DNA from 2 places in the Pseudomonas sp. GW821-FHT09C09 genome. Region 1 is predicted to be linked to the other one. Evidence: predicted binding sites of a transcription regulator. Region 1 holds the regulator's gene; the other holds the start of a gene.
The links. Region 1 encodes FliA, which starts transcription of late flagellar genes. Its sites were predicted from a motif close to CTAAAGTTTNNNNNNNNNNNGCCGNTAA; they were not measured.
Positions count from the first base shown of each region.

Region 2: AC07NR_RS16910 (methyl-accepting chemotaxis protein) is a predicted target of FliA. The motif match lies at 1,478-1,505, and genes of this name have one in related genera.

Region 1 is NZ_JBWKPF010000001.1:115,836-121,775, reverse strand. It holds gene flhF (flagellar biosynthesis GTPase FlhF) at 1-1, shown strand, start outside; gene fleN (flagellar synthesis regulator FleN) at 115-945, shown strand; gene fliA (RNA polymerase sigma factor FliA) at 942-1,682, shown strand; gene AC07NR_RS00580 (chemotaxis response regulator CheY) at 1,850-2,221, shown strand; gene AC07NR_RS00575 (protein phosphatase CheZ) at 2,239-3,027, shown strand; gene AC07NR_RS00570 (chemotaxis protein CheA) at 3,067-5,352, shown strand; gene AC07NR_RS00565 (protein-glutamate methylesterase/protein-glutamine glutaminase) at 5,402-5,940, shown strand, end outside.
Region 2 is NZ_JBWKPF010000005.1:72,012-77,951, forward strand. It holds gene AC07NR_RS16910 (methyl-accepting chemotaxis protein) at 1-1,364, opposite strand, end outside; gene AC07NR_RS16915 (transporter) at 1,641-2,663, shown strand; gene AC07NR_RS16920 (inorganic phosphate transporter) at 2,772-4,385, shown strand; gene AC07NR_RS16925 (LysR family transcriptional regulator) at 4,439-5,335, opposite strand; gene AC07NR_RS16930 (SDR family NAD(P)-dependent oxidoreductase) at 5,456-5,940, shown strand, end outside.

The DNA of each region.
Region 1 (5,940 bases):
AGGTAATGAACAGTTTTTGTACCTACATCGATGGTCTGCCACGCATTGTTCCGGTTGTGAACGCGCAGCCAGTAATGTGGCCTCCGTCTATGCAAGACAAGGTAAAGAAATAACATGGGCAGCATGCATCCCGTACAGGTGATCGCGGTGACCGGCGGCAAAGGTGGCGTCGGCAAGACTAACGTGTCAGTGAACTTGTCCCTGGCGCTGGCAGAGCTTGGCCGTCGGGTCATGCTGCTGGATGCCGACCTGGGTCTGGCGAACGTCGACGTTCTGCTGGGCCTGACGCCCAAACGTACTTTGGCCGATGTGATCGAGGGCCGCTGCGAGCTGCGCGACGTGCTGTTGCAAGGTCCCGGCGGGATCCGCATCGTGCCGGCCGCTTCCGGCACGCAAAGCATGGTTCACCTGAGCCCGGCCCAGCATGCCGGTCTGATTCAGGCATTCAGTGACATCGGCGACAATCTCGACGTACTCGTGATCGACACCGCTGCGGGTATTGGTGACTCGGTAGTCAGTTTCGTTCGCGCGGCGCAAGAAGTGTTGCTGGTGGTCTGCGACGAGCCGACCTCGATCACCGACGCCTACGCGCTGATCAAGCTGCTCAACCGCGATTACGGCATGAACCGCTTCCGCGTCCTGGCCAACATGGCCCAGAGCCCGCAGGAAGGTCGCAACCTGTTCGCGAAGTTGACCAAGGTCACGGATCGCTTCCTTGACGTCGCCTTACAATACGTCGGTGCGGTGCCTTACGACGAAAGCGTGCGCAAGGCGGTGCAGAAGCAGCGTGCGGTCTATGAAGCCTTCCCGCGTTCCAAGTGCGCACTGGCATTCAAGGCGATCGCGCAAAAGGTCGACACCTGGCCGCTGCCCGCCAACCCGCGCGGCCATCTCGAATTTTTCGTCGAGCGCCTCGTGCAGCAAACGGCAGGACCTGTGCTATGACCGCCAGCGGTATGAACCTTTACAAAAAGTCGGCGCGTGACGCGCAGTACGAGCTGATCGAGCGTTACGCGCCACTGGTCAAACGCATCGCCTACCACTTGCTGGCGCGGTTGCCGGCCAGTGTGCAGGTCGAAGACCTGATTCAGGCCGGGATGATCGGCCTGCTCGAAGTCTCGACCAAATACGACGCCAGCAAGGGCGCCAGTTTCGAAACGTACGCGGGCATCCGGATCCGCGGCGCGATGCTCGATGAAGTACGCAAGGGGGACTGGGCACCGCGCTCGGTTCACCGCAATACCCGTATGGTCAGCGACGCGATTCGCTCGATTGAAGCTAAAACCGGCCGTGACGCTAAAGATCACGAGGTTGCGGCCGAACTCCAGTTGAGTCTCGACGATTACTACGGGATTTTGAACGACACCCTGGGCAGCCGACTGTTCAGTTTCGACGACCTGTTGCAGGACGGCGAACACGAAGGGCTGCACGAGGATGGCGCCAGTGCTCATCTTGAGCCGTCACGCGATCTGGAAGATGAACGCTTCCAGGCGGCGCTGGCGGACGCGATTGCCAATTTGCCGGAGCGTGAGCGACTGGTGTTGGCGCTGTACTACGACGAAGAGCTGAACCTCAAGGAAATCGGTGAAGTCCTTGGCGTCAGTGAATCGCGGGTCAGCCAGTTACACAGCCAGTGCGCGGCCCGCTTGCGGGGGCGTTTGGGGGAGTGGCGAGCGCGCTGAAGGCAGTGTGGGGACACTGCGAACGAGGCTGGTGCGGTGGTGAACGGCACCGGTCTTGCTCTGTTGTGCTCCAGACAGTCATCGAGTGCTTTGCCGGATTGATTGAAATGGCGCGTCCAGGTGCTGGACGCGTTTAAGACTGCTTGGAGGTCGAATTGAACAAAGACATGAAAATCCTCATCGTTGATGACTTCTCAACGATGCGGCGGATCATCAAGAACCTGTTGCGTGACCTCGGGTTCACCAACACCGTTGAAGCCGACGATGGCACCACCGCCATTCCGGTGCTCAACAGCGGCAGCATCGACTTTCTGGTGACCGACTGGAACATGCCCGGCATGACCGGTATCGACCTGCTGCGTCACGTGCGCGCCGATGAAAAGCTCAAGCACCTGCCGGTGCTGATGGTGACCGCTGAAGCCAAGCGCGAGCAGATCATCGAAGCGGCCCAGGCCGGCGTTAACGGCTACGTGGTCAAACCTTTCACGGCTCAGGCGCTGAAAGAAAAAATCGAGAAGATTTTCGAACGCATCGGCTGATGACGCGCGGGGGAGCTATGGAGCATAAAGAATCTTCACAGGGCGACTTCGAGTCGACGCTGAAAAAACACGCGGTCGAACTGGTCGAAAGCCTTGAAAAAGGCAGGTTCGGCGACGCTGTGCAACTGATCCATGAGCTCAATCAGACCCGTGACCGTGGCCTGTACCAGGAAGTCGGCAAGCTCACGCGCGAACTGCACAGTGCAATCGTCAACTTCCAGATCGACCCGCACATGCCGCAGGCCGAGGAAGTGTCGCAGATCACTGATGCGACCGAGCGCCTGGGCTATGTGGTCAAGCTGACCGAAGCTGCGGCCAACCGCACCATGGATCTGGTGGAAAGCGCCACGCCGGTGGTCAATGGTCTGGCTGATGAAGCCCAGGCGTTGAGTGCCGACTGGGGACGTTTCATGCGCCGCGAAGTCGGGGCTGAAGAGTTCCGCGAACTGGCGCGTCGGGTCGACGGTTTTCTGTCACGCAGCAGCGCGGACAACCGCGCGGTGTCGAGCAACCTCAACGACATCCTGCTGGCCCAGGATTACCAGGACCTCACCGGTCAGGTGATCAAGCGCGTGACCCAACTGGTCACCGAAGTCGAAAGCAATTTGCTCAAACTCGTCCTTATGGCCAGTCAGGTTGACCGCTTTGCGGGCATCGAACATGACCGTGCGGCGATGCTCGCTGAAAAAGATCCACAAAAACATCTCTCGCAGGGTGAAGGTCCGCAGATTCATGCCGATAAACGAGAAGACGTTGTGTCCGGTCAGGACGATGTGGACGATTTGCTATCCAGCCTTGGATTTTGAGTTTTTTTGGGTTTTTAGACCTGTAGGAGCACCCCATTAATGAGCTTCGGCGCCGATGAAGAGATCCTTCAGGATTTCCTGGTTGAGGCCGGCGAGATTCTTGAGCAACTGTCCGAACAACTGGTCGAGCTGGAAAGCCGCCCGGATGACGCAGATCTGCTCAACGCAATTTTTCGCGGTTTCCACACTGTAAAAGGGGGCGCCGGCTTCCTTCAGCTCAATGAGCTGGTGGAGTGCTGTCACATCGCCGAAAACGTGTTCGACATCCTGCGCAAGGGTGAACGTCGCGTAGATGCAGAACTGATGGACGTGGTGCTCGAAGCGCTGGACGCGGTGAACAGCATGTTCAGCGAAGTCCGCGACCGCAGCCCGATTACCGCTGCAACTCCGGAACTGCTGGCCGCCCTGGCGCGCCTGGCCGAACCGCAATCGGCGGATGAGGCTCCGGCTTCGCCTGTGGCCGAGATGATCGAAGAGCTGGTCGTTGAAAACGAAACCGGCGACTCCGGCGACATCACCGATAACGAATTTGAACAGTTGCTGGACTCGCTGAACGCCGTCAAGGCCGAAGCCGAAGCCCCGGCGGCTGCCGCTGCGCCGGCTTCCGACGAAGCGGCCAGCGATGAAATCACCGACGCCGAGTTCGAGTCGCTGCTCGACCAGTTGCACGGCAAGGGCCAGTTCGCGGCGGACGCCGTGGCACCGGCTGCCGCTGCGCCTGCGGCTCCGGCGGCGGGCGACAGCTCGGACATCACCGACGACGAATTCGAAGCCTTGCTCGATCAGTTGCACGGCAAGGGTAACTTTGCTGTCGATGCGCTGGAGTCGGCGATTGCGTCCGTCCCTTCGAATGCAAATGCTGCTCCGGCAGCGGCTGCAGCCGGTAGCGATCTGATCACCGACCACGAGTTCGAATCGCTGCTCGACGATCTGCATGGCAAAGGCAAGTTCACTGACGTTGCCACCGGTGCCGTCGTGACGGCCGGCAATGCTTCTGCTGTTGCAGCGCCTGCTGCCAAGGCCCCGGCCGCTGCGGCGAAACCTGCTGCAAAAGCGCCTGAGCCTAAAGCCGAACCGGCCAAACCGGCTGCCGCTGCTGCACCGGCTCCGGCCCGTGCTCCGGCGACTCCGCCACCGGAAAAACCGGCGAGCGAAGCCGAGACCACCGTGCGTGTGGACACCGCGCGTCTCGACGAAATCATGAACATGGTCGGCGAGCTGGTACTGGTGCGTAACCGTCTGGTGCGTCTGGGCCTGAACAGCGGCGACGAGTCGATGCAGAAGGCCGTGTCGAACCTCGACGTGGTTACCGCCGACCTGCAGACCGCTGTCATGAAGACCCGGATGCAGCCGATCAAGAAAGTCTTCGGCCGCTTCCCGCGTCTGGTTCGCGACCTCGCGCGTCAGCTCAAGAAAGAGATCAACCTGGAACTGGTGGGCGAAGAGACCGACCTCGACAAGAACCTCGTCGAGGCGCTGGCCGACCCGCTGGTCCACTTGGTGCGCAATGCGGTCGACCACGGCATCGAGTCGCCGGAAGAACGCGAAGCCTCGGGCAAGGCCCGTGGCGGCAAAGTGATCCTGGCCGCCGAGCAGGAAGGCGACCACATCCTGCTGTCGATCTCCGACGACGGCAAAGGCATGGACCCGAACGTCCTGCGCGCCATCGCCGTGAAACGCGGCGTGATGGACAAGGATGCCGCCGACCGTCTGAGCGACACCGAGTGCTACAACCTGATTTTCGCCCCGGGTTTCTCGACCAAGACCGAGATCTCCGACGTGTCCGGCCGTGGTGTCGGCATGGACGTGGTGAAGACCAAGATTTCCCAGCTCAACGGTTCGATCAACATCTACTCGACCAAGGGCGCCGGCTCGAAGATCGTCATCAAGGTACCGCTGACGCTGGCGATCATGCCGACCCTGATGGTGATGCTCGGCAACCAGGCGTTCGCGTTCCCGCTGGTGAACGTCAACGAAATCTTCCACCTCGACCTGTCGACCACCAACGTGGTGGACGGCCAGGAAGTGGTGATCGTGCGGGACAAGGCGCTGCCATTGTTCTACCTCAAGCGCTGGCTGGTCAGCTCCGCCGCTCACGAAGAGCAGCGCGAAGGCCATGTGGTGATCCTTTCGGTGGGCACCCAGCGGATCGGCTTCGTCGTCGATCAACTGGTCGGCCAGGAAGAAGTGGTCATCAAGCCATTGGGCAAAATGCTGCAGGGAACCCCGGGCATGTCCGGCGCCACCATTACCGGTGACGGCCGCATTGCGCTGATTCTCGATGTTCCAAGCATGCTCAAGCGTTACGCCGCACGGCGTATTTGAATCCGGGGCGGCGGGGCGACAACGTCCCGCTGCACCTAATGGAGTGTTTATGGCAGTCAAAGTCCTGGTGGTGGACGATTCGGGTTTTTTCCGCCGCCGCGTCTCGGAAATTCTTTCAGCGGATCCGAGCATCCAGGTTGTCGGTACGGCAACCAACGGTAAAGAGGCGATCGATCAGGCCCTGGCCCTCAAGCCGGACGTGATCACCATGGACTACGAGATGCCGATGATGGATGGCATCACGGCGGTGCGGCACATCATGCAGCGCTGCCCGACCCCGGTGTTGATGTTCTCCTCGCTGACCCATGAAGGCGCCCGGGTGACCCTGGATGCGCTGGATGCCGGCGCGGTGGATTTCCTGCCGAAGAATTTCGAAGACATTTCCCGCAATCCGGAGAAGGTCAAGCAACTGCTGTGCGAGAAGGTGCACAGCATCTCGCGCAGCAACCGTCGTTTCAGTGCCTACAGTGCGCCGGCGCCAGCCGCTGCACCAACGCCTGCACCGGCTCCGGCGCCAACATCAAGCTTTGGCAGCCACAGTGCACCGGCTCGTCCGGCACCCGCGCCTGCACCGGCTCGCGCTCCGGC
Region 2 (5,940 bases), on a different contig from region 1:
ACGCTTTCATCGCTGCGGGTCTGGCCGCTGTCGATGGCGAGGGCCGCATCCACCGCGCCGGTCTGCACGCTCTGGATGATCTGGTTGATCTCGATGATCGACTCCGCCGTACGCTGCGCCAAGTTACGTACTTCGTCGGCCACCACCGCAAAACCACGCCCGGCTTCACCGGCACGGGCCGCTTCGATGGCCGCGTTGAGCGCCAGCAGGTTGGTCTGCTCGGCGATGCCGCGAATCACTTCCAGCACCTTGCCGATGCGCCCGCTGTCGGCTTCCAGACGACGGATCACCGTGGCGGTGTTGGCGATTTCGCCGCGCATCTGGGTGATGCTGTGGATGGTGCTCTGCATGACTTTCTCGCCCTGCTGGGCGGACTGGTCGGCATCGTCGGCAGCGCGCGCCGCATCGGCCGCATGACGGGCGACTTCCTGAGCGGTGGCGGACATTTCGTTCATTGCCGTGGCCACCTGATCGGTGCGGTTGAACTGCTCGTTGGTGCCGCCGGCCATCACGGTGGCGATGGCGTTCAACTCGCCGCTGGCACTGTCCAGATCCTTGGCGCTGCGCTGCAGATGGTTGAAGGTTTCGGCGAGGAAATCGCGCAGTGTGTTGGCCGCGGCGGCCAGATTGCCCAGTTCGTCCTGACGGTCGCTGGCCACACGCTCGACCAGACGGCCCTTGCTCAACTGAGTGACGTAGTCGATGAGTTTGCGGATCGGTTCGACCAGGTTGCGGTTGACCAGCCACAGGCTCAGCAGACCGATCAACAGACCGGACGCGAGCATCACCAGAATCCCCAGCATCACGGTGCGATCGGCGCTGGCGCTGATCAGTGCCGACTGCTCGGTGCCCTGCTTGCGCAGCTCGGCCACCAGCTCGCTCATCTGGTCACTGGCGGCGCGGTCAACGCCTTTGACCGCCACGTCGCCCGCCGTCGGATCGGCACCGGCGGCTACGTAGGCATCGCGACCTTTCTGGTACGCGCTGCCGAGCAGGCGATGTTCTTCACGCAGACGTTCGATGCGGGTTTTCAGCGAAGGCTCGAGGCCTTTCTGGTTGGCCAGTTCACCGAGGATGTTCTGCACATCGCGCTGACGGTCTTCGAACTGGCCCCAGTACTTGGCCAGATCTGCCGGTTGCTTGCCGCGCAGCAGGACGTTTTTCCACTCCTGGACCTGCACCTTGAATTGCAGGTTGGCTTCGTCGATCAGTTGCGAGGTGTGCAAGGGACCGGCGATCAACTGGCTGTAGCTTTGCACGCCGTTGGACAGGAAATGAAAGCAGGCCAGCGCGATCAACAGCATCGCCAGCAGGCTGCCGCTCAGCAGGGCGAGAATTTGCGCTCTCAGGGATTTTTGCAGCATCGCAGGTACTCGGGACAGGGATGAGGCACGCCCGACTAGGCGTGAATTGTGGCCGGACATCCGTGTCGGCGGACCTTGGCTCATGGCCGAAGGCGCGCAACCTAACTCATGCGTGATCGGCGTGCCAGAGCACTTCTTGAGAAAATTCCGACCGCCGGTAAGGCATTGATTTTGACGTCATTTCACCGTCACCAAAACGTCACACTGCATTGCAATGATGCGGCTCAGGTGAATCTGCAAATCCCGCAACAGACGCCTTTCTTGCAGCGAGACTTCATGAACCACAGCCTGGATATCAGCCATCGCGATCCTGATCTGTTTGGCCTGCTTTACGGCTTCCGTTTTCGCCCGGGCGAGCGCGGGCGCGAAGTGGATTCGGCGACTGCCCTGCGCTGCCTGCAGGACGACAGCGACAGCGACGAATTCCTCTGGCTGCACCTGAACCTCGCACATGCCGCGTGCGAGCGCTGGATGAAAAGTCATCTGCAATTGCCCCAGGAATTTTTCGAGGCGCTGCACGAGGGTTCGCGCTCGACCCGCATCGAGCATGTCGATTCGGCGTTGCTGGCGGTGGTCAACGACGTGGTGTTCAACCTCAGCAGCATGGTGTCGTCGGACGTGTCGACGCTGTGGGTCTGCGTGCGCAGCAAACTGATCGTCAGTGCGCGCCTGCAACCGCTGCACTCGGTGGACAAACTGCGTTCGTCGGTGAAGGCCGGCGAGTGCTTTCGCTCGCCGTCGGAATTGCTCGTGCACCTGCTGCGCGACCAGGGCGAAGTCCTGACGCAGATCGTGCGCAAGACCAGTATGAGCGTCGATCAGGTCGAGGACGAGTTGCTGTCCTCGCGGCTGTCGACCAACCGTGCCGAACTCGGCGCCAACCGTCGGGTGCTGGTGCGCCTGCAACGGCTGCTGGCGCTGGAGCCGGGCTCGCTGCTGCGCCTGCTCAACCGGCCGCCGCCCTGGTTGCAGAAGGAAGACGTGAAGGAGCTGCGCAAGTCCACCGAGGAGTTTGCGCTGATCATCAACGACCTTACAGCCCTCGGCGAGCGGATCAAGCTGTTGCAGGAAGAGATCGCCGCCAACCTCAACGAGCAGAGCAACCGCACGCTGTTCACCCTGACCGTGGTCACGGTGCTGGCGCTGCCGATCAACATCATCGCCGGCTTCTTCGGCATGAACGTCGGCGGCGTGCCGCTGGCCACCGATCCGGAAGGGTTCTGGATTCTGGTGGCGCTGGTGGCCACGTTCACCGTGATTGCCGGGCGCTGGGCGTTTCGCAAACGCGGGGATTATTAGGACCGGCGGCGCGGCTAATCCACCGAACACTGATCTGCCGCAGTCTCTCTGTAATATTTAGCAACGATCATGGGCGACACTCCTTCCCTCGCTCAGGATTGTCCTCCCATGGCTACTCCCTCCCTGACCGCCAGCCCGGCCCCCGCTTCCAGCGGCAGGCCGGCGCTCGACAAGAAAACCGGCCCCTTCACTTACGTGGTGTTCTTCGCCGTACTGGCCATGGGAATGCTGTTTACGGCCTACAGCCTGATGCACGACATGCACGAACTCGGCACGGTGGTCACCACCTGGACGCCGTTCCTGCTGCTCGGCGTGGCACTGCTGATTGCGCTGGGCTTTGAGTTCGTCAACGGTTTCCACGACACCGCCAACGCTGTGGCCACGGTGATCTACACCCACTCGCTGCCGCCGAATGTGGCCGTGGTCTGGTCGGGTTTCTTCAACTTCCTCGGTGTGTTGCTTTCGAGCGGTGCAGTGGCGTTCGGCATCATCGCGCTGTTGCCGGTGGAACTGATTCTGCAGGTCGGCTCGTCCGCCGGTTTCGCGATGATCTTCGCCCTGCTGATCGCCGCGATTCTGTGGAACCTCGGCACCTGGTGGCTGGGCCTGCCGGCCTCGTCGTCGCACACGCTGATCGGTTCGATCATCGGCGTTGGCGTGGCGAATGCCCTGATGCACGGTCGCGACGGCACCAGCGGCGTGGACTGGGCCCAGGCGACCAAAATCGGTTACGCGTTGCTGCTGTCGCCGCTGGTGGGTTTCGGTTGCGCGGCGCTGTTGCTGCTGGCGCTGCGTGCGTTCGTGAAGAATCGTTCGCTGTACAAGGCCCCGGAAGGCAACACCCCGCCGCCGTGGTGGATTCGCGGTCTGCTGATCGCCACCTGCACCGGTGTGTCCTTCGCCCACGGTTCCAACGACGGCCAGAAAGGCATGGGCCTGATCATGCTGATTCTGGTCGGCACCTTGCCGATGGCCTACGCGCTGAACCGCACCATGCCTGCCGATCAAACGCTGCAGTTCGCGGCGGTGGCCGAAGTCACCCAGCAGGCGCTGGTGAAAAGCGCCCCGCTGCCGGCCCCGGCCGATCCGCGTCCGGTGCTTTCGGATTACGTGCGCAGCAAGGAAGCCACGCCGCAACTGATCCCGGCCCTCGCCGCGCTGACCGGCCATATCGGTGAAGAAGTGAAAGGCTACGGTTCGCTGTCGAAAGTCCCGGCCGAGGCCATGGGCAACGTGCGTAACGACATGTACCTGGCCAGCGAAACCATTCGCCTGATGGACAAGAACAAGGTCGGCACCTTCGACGCCGACACCACCGGCAAACTGCAATTATTCAAGCAGCAGATCGACAACGCCACGCGGTTCATTCCGCTGTGGGTGAAGATCGCCGTGGCGATTGCGTTGGGGCTGGGCACCATGGTCGGCTGGAAACGGATCGTGGTCACGGTCGGCGAGAAGATCGGCAAGACCCACCTGACCTACGCCCAGGGCGCGTCGGCGGAAACCGTGGCGATGCTGACCATCGGCGCCGCCGACATGTTCGGCCTGCCGGTGTCGACCACTCATGTGTTGTCTTCGGGCGTGGCCGGGACCATGGTCGCCAACGGTGGCGGCCTGCAGATGAAGACCATCCGCAATCTGCTGATGGCGTGGGTGCTGACGTTGCCGGCGGCGATTCTGCTGTCGGGCAGTCTGTATTGGCTGTTCACCCAGATCTTCTGATCGATCCGAATCCCTGTGAGAGCCTTTGCTCCCACAGGGATTTGCGGCGGAAATCAGAGCGTCGAGCGGATCAAATCCCCCAGCCAGTCCATGAACACCCGCACCCGCAACGGCAGATGCCGCTGCCTCGCGTACAGCAGTGAAATGCCCATCGCCGGCGCGGTGTATTGCGGCAGTACCGTCACCACCTCACCGGTGTCCAGATAGGTATTCATCCCGGTACGCGGCACCTGGATCAGGCCAAATCCCCCAAGACACGCCGACTCATAGGCATCGGTGCTGTTCACCGTCACGCTGCCGGCCATCGGTATGCGATGGACCTGCCCGTCCTGCTCGTAAACAAACCCTTCCGAACGCGAACCCAGCACACCGACGTAATGCACCAGCCGATGCTGCGCCAGATCCTCAAGCGTCTGCGGCACGCCGTAACGCTCGAGATACGCAGGGCTGGCGCAGTTGATCATGCTGAAGTCCCCCAGATGCCGCGCCACCACCGACTGATCGGGCTGCGCACCGATGCGCACCACGCAATCGAAGCCTTCGGCGAGCAAGTCGACCCGGCGATCGGTGCTGCTGATTTCCAGTTCCAGGTTCGGATGCCGGGCCATGAATTCCGGCAGCTTCGGCATGATCAGCCGCCGCGACAGAATGTTCGGCATATCGACCCGGATCCGTCCGGTCAGCGACGCTTCGTCCTGACGGAACAGGTTCTCGATTTCGTCCATGTGCGACAGCAGATCCTTGCTGCGCTCATACAGCGCGAGGCCGTCCTGAGTCGCCTGCACCCGGCGCGTGGTGCGTTGCAACAGGCGTGTGCCGAGCAGGGCTTCCAGCGCCTGCACCTGCTCGGACACCGTCGAACGCGGCAGCCCCAGACTCTCCCCTGCCATCGTGAAACTCGACAATTCGCTGACCCGGACGAAGGTGCGCAGCAATTCCAGTTTGTTCATGGGCCACCTGTTGATTGTTCGGCATGACCGACCAGTGATTCCGGTTTCAGTCTGTTTATCACCCCACAGCGGATAAATAAACTTTGCTGCATCAACCGTCACTGCTCTCGAGGAAATCCCATGAACCGCAAAATCGCATTGATCACCGGCGCCAGCCGTGGCCTCGGCAAGAACGCCGCCCTGCACCTCGCCGCGCAAGGCGTGGACATCATCGGCACCTACAACAGCCGCGCCGATGAAGCGCAATCGCTGGTCGAAGAACTGAAAACACTCGGCGCCAATGCCGTGATGCTGCAACTGGACGTCGGCCGCAGCGAAGGTTTTGCCGAGTTCGCCGTGCGGGTCGAACAGGCACTGCAACAACTCGGACAGCCGCGCTTCGATTTCCTGATCAACAACGCCGGGATTGGCGTACATGCCTCCTTCGCCGACACCACGCCGGAGCAGTTCGACCTGCTGATGAACGTGCAGTTGAAAGGGCCGTTCTTCCTGACTCAGCAACTGCTGCCGCTGATCAACGATGGCGGGAGAATCATCAACATCTCCAGCGGTCTGGCCCGTTTCACCCTGCCGGGTTATGCGGCCTATGCGGCGATGAAAGGCGC